3 regions of the Paenibacillus sp. JT22N15 genome follow, and region 2 is predicted to be linked to each of the others. Evidence: riboswitches for the same ligand, from Rfam matches in the RefSeq annotation. Region 2 holds a riboswitch; each other region holds the start of a gene.
What was found. Region 2 has a riboswitch for cyclic di-AMP ahead of AC50X8_RS28425 (resuscitation-promoting factor). Riboswitches for the same ligand answer to the same signal wherever they lie in the genome.
Positions count from the first base shown of each region.

Region 1 (3,277 bases), on a different contig from region 2:
AAATTCAAGCATCCAACCACGTCTGATTTCCAGCGTGTCGTTGAGCAGATTACGAAGGAAAAATGGCAGGACTATTTCCACCAGTATGTATACGGCAGCCTGATGGCGGATTTTTCAGTAGAGGCTATTCGAGTGAATGAAGTGGAGCAGGATGGCCAAACGGAGTACGAGTCTACCGTGCTGATTAAGCGCAATGGCGGGCAAAATGGGCCAATCCCGCTCGTATTCTCCTTTACCGATGGCGAAAAGATTTCGAAAACATGGGATGCCGCCGAGTCGCATATCCAGTACAAGGTTGTGCACGCTGCTCCGCTCGCCTGGGTGGCGGTTGACCCGAAAAACAGCAATGTGCTGGACAACAAGCATATTAACAATTTTATGCGCGCAGAAGTGCCCGAGCAGTCGCGCATTCGATGGAGCCTCGGCCTGACGAAGCTCATCGAAGGCTTGCTCGGATCCGTAGGCTGGTAGAGAGGAGGTTGAAAAATGAAGCAGCATATGAAGCAAGGCTGGCGGCTCGCTATCCGCCATTTCTATATCGTCATTCTGTTATTCCTTTACCAGCTATTATGGGGACTTTTCCTTTACCGTTTTGTTGATATGACTGTACTGCCGCTGCTGCGGCGCTTTCCGCTCCAGCATCCGTCTGACTCGGCCGTGTCGCTGTTCTTCAGCGAGGCCCAGTTTCAATTGACGAAGACGGATTTGATCAATCCTTATTTGTGGCTTCTGGGCGGCTTGTTCGCTGCCCGCATGCTGCTGACGCCGCTGTTCAATGCGGGGCTGCTCTACTCGCTGCATCATATGGGCGAAACAGGTGAAACACAGTTTCTTCAAGGCATTCGCAAAGCTTGGAAGCCCGTGACGCTGCTCTATTGGCTGCGCACGCTGCTTATTTTCGCACCCGGCTGGTTCCTGCTGCCTCGCGCCTTCAAGCTGCTTATGGAGGGCCATTCGCTGGGCGAGCTGCTGCAAGGCACGCTGCCGGGCTTTGGCGGCTGGCTGCTATGGAGCTTCCTCGTTCACCTGCTGCTGCTCGCTATGCAGTTCGGCGCCGCCTCCGGCACGGGCTCCTTGCGCTGGCTCAGCCATGCGCTCCGAAATCTTTTCCCTTATGCCGGCCTCTCTCTGCTGATGTGGCTGCTGGCTGTTGCCGCTTCGCTCGCTGTGTCTGGGCTTTCCTATGCTTGGGCAGGCATGCTGGCACTCATCATGCATCAAGCCTATCATCTGCTGCGCACCTTGTTAAAAGTATGGACGCTCGCTGCCCAATACGATTGCCTGCAATCAAAGCAGAGCTGAGACCCTTAGAAAAATGAGGGCAACCCCACCTAATTCTCATTTAGTATTCTCATTTTTCTAAAGCCCTTCTCATAAAAAAACCGATTGCGGCCAAAAGGCCGAAATCGGTTTTTTGCCGTTATCCTGCACCTGCAGGTAAAGCCTCCATTTACTTCCCAGCCTATATGGCGACCTAGCTCAAACTCTCTAAATCTTCATTTTACGCTATAATTCTTGCCTATTCACACGATTCATAGCATATTAGCTGCCTATTTCTCATATAAACTGACAAAATGTTTTTTTGCCCAAGAACGGCGATAGATCGAACATTTATTAGGCAAGAAACTTGTTTTAACGCAAAATTGAGCCAAAAGGTTACATGAGAATTATTAGAAATTCATTCATATAGAAGGAAATCACATGAAAAAAACGAATTATTAGCGCAGAGCAAAATTAAACCAGCCTAATTTTTTATACCGCAAAGGTATAGAAATACGGGGGAACCACTTTGGGTGAATTGATTTCGATGCTTGGACGGCTTGATTCAAGTGTCTTGGAAATCATAGGGAACCTTCACAACCGAACCCCACAGCTAACCTCGTCGGCACCGGAAGGAGTTTCAAATTTTGAAGAAGGTTACTGCACTACTCGTTGGTCTTGTATTAATGCTTGCTTTCCAAGCAGGCAGCGTGTTCGCGAGTTCGAAGATGGATGGTGTTATCGCTGATCTGATCGGCACACCGTACCAAAGCGGCGGAACGACTACGAAAGGCTTCGACTGCTCCGGTTTTACGAAGTATGTTTTCGACAAAATGGGCATCGATCTTTCCCGTACTTCCCAAGCCCAATCGAACGATGGCAGTGAAGTGAAGAAGAGTGACCTGATCGCTGGCGATCTCGTATTCTTCAACACGAGCGGCAAAGGCATCTCCCACGTTGGTATTTACGTAGGCGATGGAAAGTTTGCACATGCTTCCTCGAGCAGAGGCGTTATTATTAGCAAACTTAGCGAGTCTTATTATGCTGATCGTTACGTATCAGCTACACGCGTTATGAGCCAAGACGCTTACGACAAGTACGCAAGCGAGCAATAGAGCCAGGCCACGCTTTTTTCGCTTACATAACGAAAAGCTGCTGTCTCAATCAGCAAAGCCGCAGTTGTTTGTCTTCGGACAAATAGCTTGCGGCTTTGCTGTTTTCTGGCAACGCCTTATGCAAGGGCACGCGACCACGGTATGCAGCAGGTTGTACGCGCAGCGGGACGCCGCTGGATGACGCTCGACGATGCGCCGCTGGCCGATTTGGAGGAGCTCCATACGTTTTCTCGGCGCAGTGAGCCTTACAAGGTATTTACGCCGTTTTACCGCATGTGGCAAGCCTTTATGCAGAGCCACTATTCCCCTGCGGGCGAGACAACACTGCAGCAGCTTAATACGCTGAAAAATATAGATGCCAGCATGGCAGAGCGCTTCAGTCTTCCGCGGGAGCATCTGGCTGCGGCAGCCTTTCAGCAGATAGATGACTCAGCCGGGCGCGGCCAATCCCACGCGAGCCATGCAGCCGAGGTGCTGGAGCAATTTCTAAATCAACGCCTGTCTGGCTATGAAGGCGGCCGCGACCAGTTTGCGGACGACCAGACGAGCCATTTGGCGCGTTATTTGAATACGGGAGCGCTGTCAGCACGGCAAGCCTACGAAGCGGCGCAGCAGCAGTTTGGAGCCGAGGCGTGGATTAGACAGCTGGCATGGCGGGATTTTTTTCTATATCAAGGAAAATACAATGAGGACTTCTACCGCTATGAGCAGAAGTTTGATTTATCTTCGCTGAGCGATCAGCATTTCGAGGCATGGAGCGAAGGAAAAACGGGCATTCCTGTTATTGACGCCGCTATGAAGCAGCTAAATGAAACGGGGGAAATGCCGAATCGGCTGCGGATGGTTACCGCCATGTTTTTGACGAAAAATCTGTTATGCCCATTTACGTTGGGCGAGCAGTA
Region 1 is NZ_JBXENV010000020.1:76,719-79,995, forward strand. Features, by position in the region: gene AC50X8_RS29210 (M1 family metallopeptidase) at 1-471, shown strand, start outside; gene AC50X8_RS29215 (hypothetical protein) at 487-1,302, shown strand; cyclic di-AMP (ydaO/yuaA leader) riboswitch at 1,732-1,903, shown strand; gene AC50X8_RS29220 (C40 family peptidase) at 1,905-2,375, shown strand; gene AC50X8_RS29225 (FAD-binding domain-containing protein) at 2,463-3,277, shown strand, end outside.
Region 1: another riboswitch for cyclic di-AMP. It lies ahead of AC50X8_RS29220 (C40 family peptidase); the one in region 2 lies ahead of AC50X8_RS28425 (resuscitation-promoting factor).

Region 2 (3,277 bases):
ACGAATGTTATTTAAAATATAGGAAAGTATATGATTTTGCCATACTTTCTCTATATTTCTCGGACTGAAACGCGCCGCCAAAGGACGGCTTTCGACCGTTTCACCATAGACTATAATATAGAAGGAGCTTGCTCAATTATGATTTCTTTATTCGACACACACACCCATTTGGACTCCCCGCATTTTGACGAAGACCGCGAAGCTGTTATCGAAAGAGCGCGTGCGGCAGGGGTGGATTTAATGGTTAATATTGGATTCAATCGGGAAACGATTCCAACAACACTTGCGCTGGCAGAAAAATATGATTTTATATATGCAGCAGTTGGCTGGCACCCCGTTGACAGCATCGATATGCTGCCGGAGGATCTGGGATGGATTGAAGAGCTTTGCTCTCATCCTAAAGTGGTAGCCATTGGCGAAATCGGACTGGATTACCATTGGGATACGTCCCCAAAAGACGTCCAGCATCGCGTATTTCGCGAGCAAATTCGCTTAGCCAAGAAGTTGAAAAAACCAATTATTATTCATAATCGCGATGCCCATGAGGATATTGTCAAGCTGCTGAAGGAGGAAAATGCTTCTGAGGTTGGCGGCATTATGCATTGCTTTTCCGGCAGTCCAGAAACGGCTCAAAAATGCCTCGATATGAACTTCTATATATCGTTCGGGGGACCGCTTACATTCAAAAATGCAAGGGTGCCAAAAGAGGTGCTTGCGATGGTTCCGAGTGACCGAATTTTGATCGAAACGGATGCCCCATATTTGACCCCTCATCCATTCCGAGGGAAACGAAATGAGACGTCTTATGTGTCGCTCGTTGCGGAAGCCGCAGCAGAAATATTAGGAAAATCGGTGGCCGAAATCGCCAATTTAACGACCGAAAACGGTAAAAAATGTTTCGGAATTGTGTAAAAACGGCTATAAAAACGAGAATAAGTGACCTTTACGGCGATAAAACTAATTTTTCATGCTGAAATAGACTCTCTTTTCCGTAAATATCCTAAAATTTCGCTTAAATCGGTTTTTATCTGATCTTTACAATTAGGCTCCGATGAAGGTATGATTCATTTCAGAGCTTTAAATTTTTGTATTGGATTTCCAGTTTGCGCTTAATCTTCGAACTTTGGAGAGCGGGGGAACCATGCACGATGCTGTGAGGAATTTGCGGATCACATTGCACGCGCACCTGAATTTCTTCTAGGGGTGAATTTGGCGGGGATTGCCATGAGCATTCTTCCGACGATAGGGCAGCTCTCTTGCCCGAACCCGACAGCTAACCTCGTAAGCGTTTATAGAGAGTGATCAACCTCGTGCATCCACCATTCCTGAATAGTCTATTTTGACGTTCCCGGGAAGCCACGAAACAGATCCTCTGTCGACGGGCTTTCTTTTTATTTTTGAATATTGGGTAAACCGTCGTCATAGGGTAAATCTAGGAGGTTGCAGAGGAAATATACTGGAGCGTGCTAGAAGCACGCCAATATACTATAGTCGCGTCAATGGTATCATGCGTAATTCGACGGCGGGGCTATGAAGGAGGACCGATGAAGTGGGCATTATTCAAGCAAGTGAGACCCATGGGAAACGATCATCCAGCATGTCTTTCGCATTGCGATGGAAGCGTGAAAACTTGCGTTTGATTCTTTTGAGTACTACGATCTCAATCGCTATGACTTTCATGTTTTTGGTGTTGTTGTACGGATCGGCTGACAAAAGCGTATCCGTAGTAGTGAATGGACAAGAAACCGTTGTTTCAACGAAACAATGGGTCCTGCAACGCCTACTGGATGAACAAGCTATTACAATTGGCCCGCATGACGAGGTATCTGTACCTCTGAATACGGCAGTAAAGGATGGGGACCGCTTTGAAATTAAGCATGCGGTACCGCTACTTGTAAAAGCTGATGGCAAAACATCAACGGTGTACACGACAGAGAAAACCGTGCAGGCAGCGATAAAGAAATTAAATATTCCTGTTGAAGATGATGATAAAGTATTACCTTCGCTTGGCTCGGGCGTCAGCGCGGATATGACCGTAACAGTCATTCGCGTCGATACGAAGCTAGGCAAGTCGTCCAGCACAACACCGTTCACCATTGTGAAGAAGGAAGATCCGAACCTGGAAGTAGGCAAGGAGAAGGTTGTGCAGACGGGCAAAGAAGGCGTCGTAACGATCAAAATTGAGAAGCAGTTTGAAGATGGCGTACTTGTCTCCAAGAAAGTGGTAGACAAGGTAGTCGAAACGGTTGCGGTCAATCAGGTCGTTGCAGTCGGTACGAAAAAGCCGGAGCCTAAAGTTACTGTGCTGTCGACAGCGACAACCAGCAACAATGTAACGGTAGACGGCACAACGCTCACATCCAAAAAAGTGCTCAGCAACGTCACATTGACGGCCTATTCAGCTGGCTTAGCATCAACGGGCAAGAGCGAAGGGCACCCGGACTACGGAATTACGGCCTCTGGCGCTAAAGTATCGGAAGGACGGACAATTGCCGTTGACCCGGATATCATTCCACTCGGTTGGTGGGTGTATATCGAGGGCATTGGTTTCCGCCGTGCTGAAGATACCGGAAGTGCGATCAAGGGCAATAAGATCGATGTTTATTTTGACAGTGAGAAGCAAGCTAATAAATTTGGTAAGAAAAAAGGATTTACCGTTTATGTGATTGGTCCTAACAAGCCATCGCTTAGCTAATTAGTGGCAGTTCTTTATGGATTGTGCTCTAGTTTATCGCAATCATAAGCTAAATATGACAGGATGCGGAAGAGGCCTTGCCTCTTCTTTTTGTTTGCGTCAGATTCGCTTGAATGGCCAATTGGGGTTATAATAAAACAGACGTGAATGAGCGGGTTGTTGTTGCAGCAATCGCCCATTTTTTCTGAAATATAAGATTGATAAGTTTCACGTTTATAATCAGCTTATATTTCACCGCGAAACGGCAGCTTTGCCGCCAAAGGACGGCGACAGCCGTTTACGCTTGAACGAATATCCAAGATAAGTTTCCCTTTGTGAAAGGATTGTTCGATGTGATCAAGGAAATGATTGTAGTAGAAGGCAAAGAGGATACGGTAGCGATTAAGCGGGCCGTTGAAGCCGATACGATTGAGACGAATGGATCGGCCATTGGCGAGGATGTGCTGCGGCGCATCGCGCTGGCACAGGAGCGCCGTGGCGTTATTATATTTACAGATCCGGATCATGCGGGAGAGCGTATTCGTAAAATTGTCGCTCAGCGCGTGCCGGGCTGCAAGCATGCTTTTTTACCGCAGGAGCTGG
Region 2 is NZ_JBXENV010000019.1:10,713-13,989, forward strand. Features, by position in the region: gene AC50X8_RS28415 (HD domain-containing protein) at 1-22, shown strand, start outside; gene AC50X8_RS28420 (TatD family hydrolase) at 139-912, shown strand; cyclic di-AMP (ydaO/yuaA leader) riboswitch at 1,097-1,304, shown strand; gene AC50X8_RS28425 (resuscitation-promoting factor) at 1,550-2,695, shown strand; gene rnmV (ribonuclease M5) at 3,028-3,277, shown strand, end outside.

Region 3 (3,277 bases), on a different contig from region 2:
CCTGCTTCGCATATTCAAATTCATCATAGCCGGAAAAAATAACGATGCGCGTCAGCGGATACGTCTTCCTCGTCCATTCCGCCAGCTCCAAGCCGTTCATATACGGCATGCTAATATCCGTCGCTACGATGTCCGGTTCCAGACGCTCAATCAGCTCCATCGCTTCCCTGCCGTTCGCCGCCGTATCTACAATTTCAAAGCCATGGCGCTCCCATGCAATTTCGTGCAGCAGCCCGCTGCGCGTCTCTTCTTCATCATCTACCAGCAGCACTTTATACATCGTTCATCCCCCCGCTATTTAAATACGCGGCCGAGCAGCCGCAAACACCTGATTCTGTCAGCATGCTATTTATCATATTCGTTTCCTTGTTTTCTGGAAAGAGGGGGTGCTTTGAGTAAACAAGCGTAAACGGCTGAAGCCGTCCTTTGGCGGCAAAGCTACCGTTTCGCGATGAAATATAGAGAAAGGAAGAAAAAAATCATATGCTTTCCTATATTTTAAAGAAATCGCGAGATAAATCGACCTTGCTAAAGATAAATCTCGTTGTAAGCGTTTAAAATCAAGCTAATCTGCTGCATTCGCTCTCTTTTGCGGCGTAAGCTTCCTTTACAGCAATCGCGGCGGGGGAGTATGATTCATAGCATGCATGAACCTTTTTTTGAAATATAAGCATTTATAAGTTTTGCACTTATAAATAGGCTTATATTTCTCGGACTGAAACGCGCTGCGCCGCCAAAGGAAGGCGATAGCCGTTTCACCTTGAAATATAGGAAAGTATATGTTTTCGTTATCCTTTCTCTATATTTCTAAGGGCAAAGCTCTTCGCTCGTCCCAGAAGGACGACGTAGTCGTTTTTGCTTGATCGCTGAGTCTTCGCATATTAGGCGAAGAGCGGGGGAACCAAACGCACTGCAGCCATCCGATGTGAGAGTCGGAAGCTGGCAGCGCAGGGGTGAATCGTTTGCAGGAGTGTCATGAAACTCCAGGCAAATGTAGGGCGACTCTCACCGCCCGAATCCGACAGCTAACCTCGTAAGCGCAGGTGTAGAGAGGAATGGTGAACGATTGTGACCTTGTAAATCAGGCCACAGAGCGTCATACGCCTCTGTGGTTTTTTGTTGTCTTTTTTTCGAAAATAGCACTCGCAACATCGGCAGGCATTTTGTTTCAAACGCTGAGTTCTGCACTGCCGCAGAAACGGGGGAACCATCGACGGCTCTCTGTCGTTGTCCAATGGACGATGGCAGGGAGCGTCACGGGGTGAATCGCAAGGGCACGATAAGTGCCAAGCGTAGGGCGTCTCTCGCGCCCGAATCCGACAGCTAACCTCGCAAGCGTCAACGGGAGAGGCCACACTTACACTTATCGCAGGCGAATCAGGGGCGTATGATGCCCGGATGAAGGAAGCTGCGGGTGAAGAGTCCTCTTTGCCCAAGGCTTCTTTTTTGTTGCCTTTTTTTCCAAAATGACTAGGGATAAAACGAAATAAGGAGCGATGCAGCTATGCTGGATATCGGAATGGCTTTGACCTTAATCGCAGCTTTCGGGCTGATTGCCGGATTTATACGCTGGTGCGATCGGTCCATTAGCGAAACGGAGGAACGGGGATGATTGTCATATTGCTCGTTACAGGAGCTTTGCTGGTGTATCTCGTCTACGCCTTGCTCCATCCGGAAAAATTTTAGCTCATAACATTTCATCATTTATAGCAAGGGAGGAACAGCTGTGGACGTCTTGCAAATGGCGGTAGTCGTCGGCATGATCATGCTGATCGCAAAGCCACTTGGGCATTATTTATATTCCGTGTTTTCAAACGTTCCGAACCGTACCGACAAGCTGTTCGGACGAATCGAAGCGATCATTTATGCAGTAATCGGGCTCAAAAATCGCCAAGGCATGAGCTGGAAAAGATATGCGCTCAGCTTTATTACACTCAATTTCGTGCTCGTAGCTGTCAGCTATGTACTGCTGAGGGTGCAAAGCGGTCTGCCGCTTAACCCGAATGGAATCGGCGGCATGGAGCCGACACTCGTCCTAAATACGGTCATCAGCTTTATGACCAATACGAATCTCCAGCATTACAGCGGCGAATCAGGGCTGACGTATTTTGCGCAAATGGCCGTCATTACGATGATGATGTTTACGTCCGCCGCTACCGGCTTTTCCGTTGCTGTCGCCTTCGTGCGCGGCATTACGAGCAAAGGCGGAACGCTCGGCAACTTTTTCGAGGATTTCGTCAAAGCACATACGCGGATTTTCTTCCCGCTCGCTATTATCATTACGCTGCTGCTTGTGGCGCTGCAAGTGCCGCAAACGCTTAGCCCTACCTTGACCGTTACGACACTCGAGGGCGCGGTTCAGCATATCGCCATCGGGCCAGTCGCCTCGCTGGAGTCGATTAAGCATCTTGGCACGAATGGCGGCGGTTTTTTCGGAGTCAACTCCGCCCATCCGTTCGAAAATCCCAACCCGCTGACGAATGTCATTGAGATTTTGTCCATGTGGGCACTGCCTGCCGCGCTGCCCTTCATGTATGGCCGGTTTGCGAAAAGCAGCAAGCAGGGCTGGGTTATTTTTTCGGCGATGATGGCGCTGTTTCTGATCTTTCTTACGATTTCCTATACGGCTGAAAAAAGCGGCAACCCGCTGATCGCCACACTCGGCATCGACGCTTCGCAAGGCAGCATGGAGGGCAAGGAGGTTCGCTTCGGCATCGCCCAGTCCGCGCTGTTCACGACGGTGACGACGGCGGCCACGACCGGCTCGGTCAATTCGATGCACGATACGCTCACTCCGCTTGGCGGGCTCGTTCCCCTTGCCCAAATGATGCTGAACGTCGTCTTCGGCGGCAAAGGCGTCGGGCTCGTCAATATGCTGATGTATGCGATGCTGACGGTGTTCATCTGCGGGCTGATGGTCGGACGGACACCAGAATTTCTCGGACGAAAAATAGAGCCGCGCGAAATGAAGCTCATTGCCATTGCCATTCTCGTGCATCCGTTTATTATTCTCGCGCCAACGGCAGCGGCTTTTCTAACCGACCTGGGGCAAGGCGCTATATCCAATTCGGGCTTTCATGGCATTACGCAGGTGCTTTATGAATATACGTCCTCGGCCGCCAACAACGGCTCCGGGTTTGAGGGGCTGGCCGACAATACGCCGTTCTGGAATATAACGACCGGGCTCGTGATGTTTTTCGGCCGATATATGTCGATGATTGCGCTGCTTGCTGTAGCCGGATCACTCAGCCGCAAGCAGTGGGTGCCGGAGACGATT
Region 3 is NZ_JBXENV010000009.1:262,311-265,587, reverse strand. Features, by position in the region: gene AC50X8_RS19455 (response regulator) at 1-280, opposite strand, end outside; cyclic di-AMP (ydaO/yuaA leader) riboswitch at 855-1,055, shown strand; cyclic di-AMP (ydaO/yuaA leader) riboswitch at 1,164-1,353, shown strand; gene kdpF (K(+)-transporting ATPase subunit F) at 1,609-1,686, shown strand; gene kdpA (potassium-transporting ATPase subunit KdpA) at 1,727-3,277, shown strand, end outside.
Region 3: another riboswitch for cyclic di-AMP. It lies ahead of kdpF (K(+)-transporting ATPase subunit F); the one in region 2 lies ahead of AC50X8_RS28425 (resuscitation-promoting factor).